Linked DNA regions of Formosa agariphila KMM 3901. Each later gene encodes a partner of the first gene's protein in a complex. Links are inferred from orthologs where the notes say so. Each region holds a gene or a part of one and is shown on either strand. Other genes may lie near its edges.

The links. Proteins that work in one complex are often made in the same cells at the same time.
Region 2: the proteins of pheS (region 1) and pheT are in contact, whole or in part, in a crystal structure (PDB 6P24), measured with the Escherichia coli proteins. The link is inferred for Formosa agariphila KMM 3901 from one-to-one orthologs.

The regions. Positions count from the first base shown.
Region 1 is NZ_HG315671.1:4,000,746-4,006,713, forward strand. What follows is about bases 1-2,950. They hold pheS (phenylalanine--tRNA ligase subunit alpha), read right to left. Parts: upstream 2,011-2,950; coding sequence 991-2,010; downstream 1-990. Other genes in these bases: BN863_RS16855 (NAD(P)H-dependent glycerol-3-phosphate dehydrogenase), read left to right, coding at 1-578; BN863_RS16860 (hypothetical protein), read right to left, coding at 591-986; BN863_RS16870 (hypothetical protein), read right to left, coding at 2,048-2,404; BN863_RS16875 (CvpA family protein), read left to right, coding at 2,533-2,950. Outside these bases: more of BN863_RS16875, read left to right, coding at 2,951-3,057; BN863_RS16880 (PepSY domain-containing protein), read right to left, coding at 3,054-5,258; BN863_RS16885 (DUF2271 domain-containing protein), read right to left, coding at 5,273-5,767; BN863_RS16890 (ankyrin repeat domain-containing protein), read right to left, coding at 5,773-5,968.
Region 2 is NZ_HG315671.1:1,338,789-1,343,348, reverse strand. Bases 1-3,052 are described here. They hold pheT (phenylalanine--tRNA ligase subunit beta), read left to right. Parts: upstream 1-339; coding sequence 340-2,766; downstream 2,767-3,052. Other genes in these bases: BN863_RS05655 (S46 family peptidase), read right to left, coding at 2,950-3,052; BN863_RS05665 (peroxiredoxin family protein), read right to left, coding at 1-218. Also shown: more of BN863_RS05655, read right to left, coding at 3,053-4,560.

The DNA of each region.
Region 1 (5,968 bases):
ATGCCGAAGAGGTTGCTTTAGAACGTTTATCGTACTTAACCATTTCTTGTGCCGACTCTAAAAAGGCGAAAGCCATTGCTAAAAACTTCTCTAGTAATTATATAAAGACTAAAATTAGCGACGATGTTATTGGAACCGAATACGCCGTAATGCTAAAAAATATCTATGCCATTGCTGCTGGTATTGCGCATGGATTAGGATATGGAGACAACTTTCAAAGTGTACTTATGAGTAATGCGATTCGTGAAATGAAACGCTTTATTAAGAAAATGCATAAAATGAAACGTAACATTAATAACTCGGCATATTTAGGCGATTTATTGGTTACAGGATACTCTACATTTTCTAGAAATAGAATGTTCGGGAATATGATTGGAAAAGGCTATACCGTAAAATCTGCACAAATGGAAATGAGTATGGTTGCCGAAGGGTATTATGCCACTAAAAGCGCACAATTACTTAACGACAAAAACGACAGAAAGACAAAGTTGCCTATAATTAATGCGGTTTACGAAATTTTATACGAAGGAAAAGATCCTAAAAAGACCTTCGAGAAACTGACCGAGAAACTAGATTAATAAGTGTATTTTTTATTTCACTAGAACCCCTTGAACGCCCATAGTTGGAATAGGCTGATAAGCCTTCTCGTTAATCGTATTAGATTTAAAAACGAAAGACTTATCAAACATTTTGTTATCTTCGAAAAAAGAGACTTCAAACGTATTGACTAACGCCAATACTTCGTCTTGAAGATACTCTATTTTAGCAAAGCTTTTAGCAGGAAGCTTTTCCAACTTATGGCGCATAACAGCCGTTTTCTTATCTTTAGACAAACCTTTAGAGACGATTAAAACCATCTCTAAATCAATGTCTTTATCATTTATAATATATGCATTCCATTCGTCTACATTCAGGTCTTTATTAAACACCTTTACAGCAGCGACATAAACACCTTCAACCTTTGGAATTTCAATATCTTTTTTCATACAATTAAATTGTAGACTTAAATTGTTCTAAGAAACGCACATCATTTTCACTTAACAAACGAATGTCGTTTATTTGGTGTAATAACATCGCTATTCTATCGATTCCTACTCCAAAAGCGAATCCAGAATAAACTTTAGAATCTATTTTACAGTTTTCTAAAACATTAGGATCAACCATACCACAACCACCAATTTCTAACCAACCAGTACCTTTAGTTATACGGTAATCAGACTCTGTTTCTAAGCCCCAATACACATCTATTTCTGCGCTTGGTTCTGTAAATGGGAAGTAAGACGGACGTAAACGAATTTTAGATTTACCGAACATTTCTGTTGTGAAATATTGAAGCGTTTGCTTTAAATCTGCGAAGCTTACATCTTTATCTATATATAATCCTTCTACCTGGTGAAAGAAACAGTGAGAACGTGCCGAAATGGCTTCATTTCTATACACACGACCTGGAGAAATTGTACGAATTGGAGGCGCATTATTTTCCATATAACGCACTTGCACAGAACTTGTATGTGTTCTTAATAATACATCGGGATCAGTTTGAATAAAAAACGTATCCTGCATGTCTCTTGCGGGGTGATATTCCGGTAAGTTTAAAGCCGTAAAATTATGCCAATCGTCTTCAATTTCTGGACCTTCACTAACGTTAAATCCTATGGTTGAAAAAATATCAATTATTTGATTCTTTACAATTGAAATCGGATGACGCGCACCAATAGAAATCGGTTCTCCCGGACGAGACAAATCGCCGTAAATTCCTTTCGCTTCCTCATCCCCTTCCAACTCTGCTTTCAACGCATCTACACGCTCTTGTGCTGTGTTTTTAAGCTGATTAATAGCTTGACCAAATTCTTTCTTTTGGTCGTTAGCTACGTTTTTAAATTCAGCAAAATAATCGTTTAACAATCCTTTTTTACCTAAGTATTTAATACGAAATGTTTCCACTTCCTCTTTAGATTGTGCTTTAAACGCTTCTGCTTCAGCAATAAGTTCTTTTATTTTATCAATCATGATATTCCTTCAAAAATGAGTGCAAATTTAATAATTCTTACTGTATATATTCGGTTTCAACGAAATAGTTTACAATAGCTTCTTTCATTAAAATACTTTGTTCACCGGCTTTTAAAGTTGGCAACTGTTCTTTTATGGTATAATGTGGCCAACCGTCGTCGTCTACAAAATCAAATTCATAGTAACCATAGGGCACCAATAATTTACAAATGGCAATGTGCATTAAATCTAATTTCTGATCTTTTTTAAATGTGCGATCAAACTGCCCTAATTCCTGTAAGCCAATTAAATAAATAATGGCATCTAGGTCTAAAGTATCGCCATCTGCAAATTGGTTAGATAATTTAGTTACGACATCATTCCATCGTGTTTTTAATTCTTCGTCTCTAGACATATAGTTTTCTATTACGCTTAAGTGGCGTGCTGCAAAGTTAAAAAATAGCCTTTCATTTCTCGTAAACATCTTATAAAATATGACAAATTCATTTTAAATATTATATTTGACAAAACAACCTATTCATTATGACTTTATTAGATATTATTCTCGCTGTAATTCTTTTATTCGGATTAATTCGAGGATTCATGAACGGCCTTTTTGTGGAAATTGCTTCTCTTCTAGCACTAATTATTGGAGTTTTTGGCGCTATTCACTTTAGTAGTTTTACCGCTTCACTTTTTGAAGATAAAGTAGATTGGGATGAAAATTACGTTAGTATTGTTGCCTTTGCCGTAACTTTTGTGGTTATTGTTTTAGCTATTGGTTTAGCAGGCAAAGCACTTACTAAACTTGCAGATTTTGCCTTTTTAGGTATTGTAAATAAAATTTTAGGCGGTGTTTTTGGAATGCTTAAAATAGGATTAATGGCAAGTGTTGCTTTAAATATTTTTGTAACACTAAACGACACGGTTCCTTTTGTAGATAAAAAAGATTTAGATAAATCTATTTTATACAAACCTGTAATCGCTATTTCGACTAAATTATATCCTGCAATTAAGGAAAAAGTAGACACCAAAAAGAAAGATATTATTACTAAAAAACTAGGTTAATAACAGTCTAATTTAAGCTGACCTCTATTTTTATATACACTTAGCGGCTCTTCTAAATAGCGTTTACAAATGGCTTCTAAAACAACTAGAACGTCTTTTTGCATGGCTATAGACCCACAAATTAGAATTACACCTTTTTGTTTTAAAACTTGTGCCACTTGTTCTGCATCGCGTTCTAAAAGGTGTTGCACATAAACTTTCTTACCCGCTTGTTGCGAGTATCCAATTTCTAGTTTCTGAAGTCGTTTTAACTTTAAACCTTCCTCAATAATAGGTTTATAAATTTCGAAAGAAGATTCTTGTCTTCCGCCCCAATACAATTGCACATTTTGGCCTGAAGTATTGTTATTAATCATCCCTAAAAACGGCGCTATTCCTGTACCATTAGCAATCATTAATACATGTTTTGTATGTTTAGACAAGCGAAATTCTTTGTTTTTTACCAAGCGTGCTTTTATAACATCATTAGTATTTAAATCATTTAAATAATTAGAACACAACCCTAATTCTTGACGTTTTACACTTAAAAACACGGTATCGTTTACCTTCCCGACAGAATATAAGCGTTCTACACTATTTGGTTCTGGCTGAATGGCTAATAAATCGCCCGATTTAAATCGCGTTAATCCTAGTTTAGATTTTAGTGCAATGGTAAAAGTATCGTCTGGATTCTGATTTGCAATAGTTTTATGACTTACGGTAAAACTGCGTTTCCGTTTTTTATTTTCTAATAAACTTTCTCCTTCTAGTTTAATCTGCAACCCTACTTTTTTCGACCATAAATTAATCCATTGTGTGTAGGCTTCGAAAGATTTATTATGAATGGTGAAGGGCTTTAAAAGTTGAACCGCATTAATATCTGTTTGTAATAACGTATCGACATCGAAAGCATACTTACAGAAGTCTGGATACGCTAAAGAGCCAAATCCAACGACTGAAAAACTATAGGCATGATCCGATTGAATGGATTTAAATTTAGCTTCAAACTTATTCGCATTTTCTGGTGCTTCTCCTTGTCCATACGTCGCTGTAATTACAACTAAATGTTCGCAGGATTTATACGTTGAAAACGCATTCAATTCAGCAATAAAACTAGACTCGCCTAACTTTAATAATTGCTTGTGCAACATGTTCGCATAGTGCACTGTGCTCCCATTTTCCGACCCAATTAAAATGACGAATTTCGCAGCATCTTTTTTAAATTTATTTTTGAGTTTAGCCTTACGACGTTTTAAAGTCATTACAAATCCGGAATACACAAAAAACAAAATATTAAGACAAGCAATAGCTAAAACTAAGGCCCAAAGTATACTGCCCTGACCTGTATGTAAATTGACACTTAATCGAGATGCAATAGCGATAAACGGATACTTAGATTCGCTTAGAATATCGCCAGTATATTGATTGACCAACACCTCTCGATTTTGTAATTGAAGCGTGTAATAATCTTCTACATCTTCAGAAAACGGAAATTCTATACTTCGGACTTCAGATAACTTGGTGTCACTAAAAATAGATTGATCTTTTAACGCGCGTTTTGGAGTTTCAGAAATTTCATCATAATTAACGTTGTGCGTAAGGTTTTCTTTTGGCAATAAATCGAAACGATATAAAGACAAATACACACCAGTAAGCGTAAGTATAATAATAGGAATTAGAGACAAACGACCTAAGACAACATGATAATATTGCGCAAAATTTTCGTTTACAATTTTGCTAAAAAAGCGTTTAAAACTGCGCTGTCTTTTAACGATTAAAACCGTTCCAGAAACAGCGATTAAGAAAAGTAAAAACGACGTAATTCCTATAAAAATACGTCCTGTAGTTTTTAAGAATAACGATCTATGAAAGTTTGTTGTCCATTGAAATAATGGCGATTTTTCGATAATATCGCCAATTTTTTCACCTGTACGAGGATCGATATAGAATGTTTCTGCATCTCCGTCTTCAGTAATTACCGATGTTGAAACAAAATCATTTGCATCGACATCGACGTTTAAAATTTCAATATAATTTGCCTTTAAATTTTGAATCGTTTCTGCAAGCGATACTTCATTAAAATCGTCGACACGGTAAGGTTGCACCTGATTAGAAATAGGTTCGAATGCTAAAATAATACCCGTTAACGAGGCTAATATTATAAAAACAAACGAAGATACAGCCAGCGCAAGGTGGCTATATCTCCATATTGAAATTGTCATGCTTTAATTATTTTTTAGTTAGGAATCATACGTATGTAACGTATAAAGCCTGTGCCTTCAACTTTACTTTTTACACTTGCAGATGTTAATTCAAACTCAACATCTTGTTTGTAATATTCTTGATCTTCTACAGCAGATTCAAAACGGATACTATAACCTGAATCGATTTTAGAATCTTCTATTTCAATGACATTAATACTACGTTGTCCGCCTGCTACAGTAGCTCCTGTGATGGCATCAATATTATTACGTTTTTTTCCGTAGAAGTCAAACCAAGAAGTTAGATCGTTGTACCACTCATCATCATCACCTTGCATATACAAGGTTTTTTCGTATTCGCCTTTAGGATCAATTAACGAGATGGCAACGTAAGCTCCTTCTCCCGTATAATTAGTCATTTGCAACATACATTTATATTTAGTTGAAGCTGCAACTGGTTTGAATGAATAAAAACTAAACATAACAAATGCCAATGCACAAATAGTTTTTAGTATTGAAAATTTAGACATGGTAATTATTTTAAAAAGTTAATGTTTACGTTGTTTGCCTTTAAAAGCTCATTTTCACTCGCTAAATCGAAAGCCGTTTCTTCAAAATCGGTTTTTATACTTTTATCTGCACCGTTATCAATTAAATACTTTAAAACAACATCGTCTTTAGAAGACATTGCCGATTTTAGTAACGGTGAAATTCCTTCAGCATTAACCGCA
Region 2 (4,560 bases), 2.7 Mb from region 1 along the record:
CTATCGTTTTTAAAAGAAATCTCGTCTACTTTAATTTCTTCTTCGGCATTAAACACGGTAAGCGTACTATCGTTAACCACCTCAAAATTAAAAGGTAAAACCTCAGAATCTTGAGCTTCAATTGTCGCCCTCCACATGCCTTCTTCAAGTTTTTCAGATTCAGGTTGTTTACAATTAAATAGACATATTGCAACACTTAGCAATAAAAAATAACGCATAGAATATAGTTTTAATTAGTATTCGAAGAAACATCAAATTCCTTACAATAAAAAAACATTTTACAATTTTATAGACGTTGAAGTATTACTATCTTTGCGCTTTTAAGAAAACACGCTTTACATGAAGATTTCATACAATTGGTTAAAACAATTTATTAAAACTGACTGGTCTGCAGAGCAAACCGGAGAACTTTTAACCGACCTTGGCCTAGAGGTTGAAGGCATAGACTCGTTTCAATCTGTAAAAGGAGGCCTAGAAGGCATTGTTGTAGGTGAAGTATTAACTTGCATACAGCACCCGAATGCTGATAGATTAAAAATTACAACCGTAAATATTGGCGCAGAAGCTCCTGTACAAATTGTATGTGGTGCACCAAATGTAGATGCTGGACAAAAAGTTCCTGTTGCTACTATTGGCACGACTTTATATACTGAAACCGGTGAAGCTTGGACCATTAAAAAAGGTAAAATTAGAGGCGAAGAAAGTTTTGGAATGATTTGCGCCGAAGATGAACTTGGTCTTGGGAAGTCTCATGATGGTATTATGGTTTTAGATGCCGATTTAAAAGTAGGAACAGCTGTAGCAGATATATTTGATGTTGAAAATGATTTGGTTTTCGAAATTGGATTAACACCAAACCGTGCCGATGCCATGAGTCATTATGGTACAGCACGTGATTTAAGAGCCGGTTTGTTACAAAAAGAAATTCACGCCGAGCTTATTACACCTTCTGTTAGCGCGTTTCATGTGAATAACAGAACATTTCGTGTAGATGTCGATGTACAAAATAAAGAATTAGCGCCACGTTACTGTGGCGTTAGTATTTCTGGAATTAAAGTTGAAGAATCTCCAGAATGGTTAAAAAACCGACTTAAAGCGATTGGTTTAACGCCTAAAAATAATGTTGTAGATGCTACAAACTATGTGCTTCACGATTTAGGACAACCGCTTCACGCTTTCGATTTTAATAAAATTTCTGGTCAGAAAGTGATTGTAAAAACGGTTGAAGCTGGAACGAAATTTACTACTTTAGACGGTATAGAGCGTACCCTACACGAAGATGATTTAATGATTTGTGACGCCGAAAAACCAATGTGCATTGCTGGAGTTTTTGGTGGCGAGCAATCTGGAGTTACAGAAAACACTACTAATATTTTCTTAGAAAGTGCTTACTTTAATCCGGTTAGTGTTAGAAAAACCGCTAAACGTTATGGTTTAAATACAGATGCTTCTTTTAGATTTGAGAGAGGAATAGACCCTAATTTATGCGAGTACGCTTTAAAACGTGCAGCATTACTTATAATTGAAGTTGCAGGTGGTGAAATTTCAAGTGATATTGAAGATTCATACAGCAATAAAATAGAAGATTTCCAAGTTCGTTTAAGTTTTGACAATGCAAAACGTCTTATTGGTGAAGAAATCCCTAAAGATGTTATTAAACGCATTTTAATGTCTTTAGATATCAAGATTAACAATGTTACAGAAACTGGCTTAGGACTTACTATTCCGGCTTACAGAAATGACGTACAACGTGAAGCTGATGTTATTGAAGAAATATTACGTGTTTACGGTTACAACAATGTAAAAACGACTGAAAAATTAAATGCATCTATTTCTAATTCGTCTCGTTTTGAAGATCATAAAGTTCAGAACACCATAGGAAACCAATTGGCTGCACAAGGTTTTTACGAGATCATGGCCAACTCTTTAACATCGCCAGATTATGTTAACTTGAGCGAGCAGTTAAAAGCTGAGCATAACATAAGCATGTTAAACCCTTTAAGTAACGATTTATCTGCATTAAGACAGTCGTTATTGTTTTCAGGTCTAGAAGCTGTATCTCATAACATAAACAGAAGACGTCCGAATTTAAAATTCTTTGAATTTGGAAAAACATATCACCAGTATAGCGAAAACCGTGAAGAATATAAACATTTATCATTGTTTGTAACAGGAAATAAATCTTCTGAAACCTGGAATTCAGCGCCTCAAAAAGGAGATTTCTTCTTTATGAAAGGTATCATCAACACCGTTTTAGAACGTTTAGGTTTAACCAGATATAGAACATCTCCTATTTCTAATGATATTTTTGCTGAAGGCTTACAATTAGGTCTGGGTAAAACAAAATTAGTGGAGTTTGGTTTAGTTAAATCTAGTATTTTAAAACATTTTGATATCTCTCAAGAAGTTTTATTCGCCGATTTTAATTGGGATGCTATTATTGATTTAGTAAAACACAATAAAACGAAATACTCCGAGATTGCTAAGCACCCAGAAGTACGTCGTGATTTTGCTTTACTTCTAGACGATCAAGTAACTTTTGAAGAGATTTATACGATTGCAAAACAAACGGAAAAGCAACTTTTAAAAGAGGTAAACTTGTTTGATGTATACCAAGGTAAAAACTTACCTAACGGCAAAAAGAGCTACGCAGTGAGCTTTATTTTACAAGACGAACAAAAGACTCTTACCGATAAACAAATCGATAAGATCATGTCTAAACTACAATCTAGTTTCGAAAACAAATTAGGTGCTGAGTTAAGATAAACTCTAAATATTCATAAAAAAGCCTGCAATTGCAGGCTTTTTTATGCTCTTAATTTACTTCACATAAATCACCATGAGCAAAAAAAAATCTCAGACTAAAATATAGTCTGAGATTTAAAATAGTTTTATTGTAAATAAAAGGAATCAAATCAATTTCCTTTTTAGCGACCTGAAATGAGTCTTCTATTTATTGATAATAGTTAACTCATCTACAATATGTTTTGCATTAGAGTATTTATCAATTAACCATAACACATATCTAATGTCAACATTTATGGTGCGTTGTAAATCTGAATCGAATATAACATCACCTGCCATAGCTTCAATATTTCCATCGAACGCTAAACCAATTAATTCACCATTTCCATTAACTACTGGCGAACCTGAATTTCCTCCAGTGATATCGTTATCAGTTAAAAAGTTTACAGGAAGCTGTCCGTATTCGTTAGCATAACGTCCAAAATCTTTCTTTTCGTAACTATCAAGCATACTTTGGTCTAAATCGAATTCAGGGTCGTTTGGTTTATATTTATTAATCATACCTTTAAACGTAGTATAATTATTTTCATTAGCATCGTTTCTTGGATCTGCAGGTAAAGCTCTCACCTTTACGTAAGACAAACGTAACGTAGAGTTTGCATCTGGATATTGTATTTCGCTTAAACCAGATTCACGTAAACCTTCTACTAATAATCTAAAAGATGCTTCAAAATCATTTTCTGGCTGTACTAAATTTTCTGGCTGCTCTCTGTATTTACTTAATAATTCACCAGATAAAATATAAAGTGGATCATTCTTTAACTGCGCTTCATCTGGTTGTTTTAAGAATGCTTCTACTTTTTCTTTTGAAGAAAACATACTCTCATCGAAACTAGAATTAATATAAGCTGTAAAATCATTATTAGTCTTAGCTCCTACTGCTGAAACCGTTTTAGGAAGTGGATAATTTGATTTTGTAGCATACAACCCTAATTGTTTAGCAAAGACTTCTTTTTCTAACGGCAAATAGAAATCCTTATAAGAATTATCGATTGAAGCTTGAAGTTTAGGCAATAACTCTTGACGCTTAGCTTCATTTTGAGAAGCATAATACTCTAAGTTCTTCCCTAAACTATATGGTAAAGCCGCAAATTTACTCGTACGCAGTAGCCCAACCAAATAATTTCCTTGCTTTGCTTTTTTATTTGTTAAATCGTAATACGTATTAATGTTTTCTATAACATCTCCGTACTTAGATTTATTTTTCTTCTTATTAGCCCATTTATCAAATTTCTTCTCTGTTTTACGTTTTGTTTCTACAGTTTTATGAGCCGTTAAAGCATCAATCATACCTTGACGGTTTTTCCAATAATTGGCAACACCAGCGTATTTAGAGGCATACATTAAATTTACCTCTTCACTTTGGTCCATATATTTTTTAAACACATCCATACCCAATTTAGAGCTTTCTACCCATGCAGGATATGCATACTTTACGTTTTGTTCTACACCAGATGCAGGCATCCAACGGTTTGTTCGACCTGGATAACCAAGAATCATGGCAAAGTCGTTTTCTTTAACACCGTTTATATTTACAGGTAAGTGGTATTTAGCTTTTAAAGGCACATTTGTTTTAGAATACTCTGCAGGCTCTCCATTATCGTTAGCATACACTCTAAATAATGAAAAATCACCAGTATGTCTTGGCCATTCCCAATTGTCTGTATCTCCACCAAATTTACCTACACTTTCTGGAGGTGTTCCTACAAGTCGAACATCGTTATAGTCTTCGTAAACAAAGTAATAATACTCATT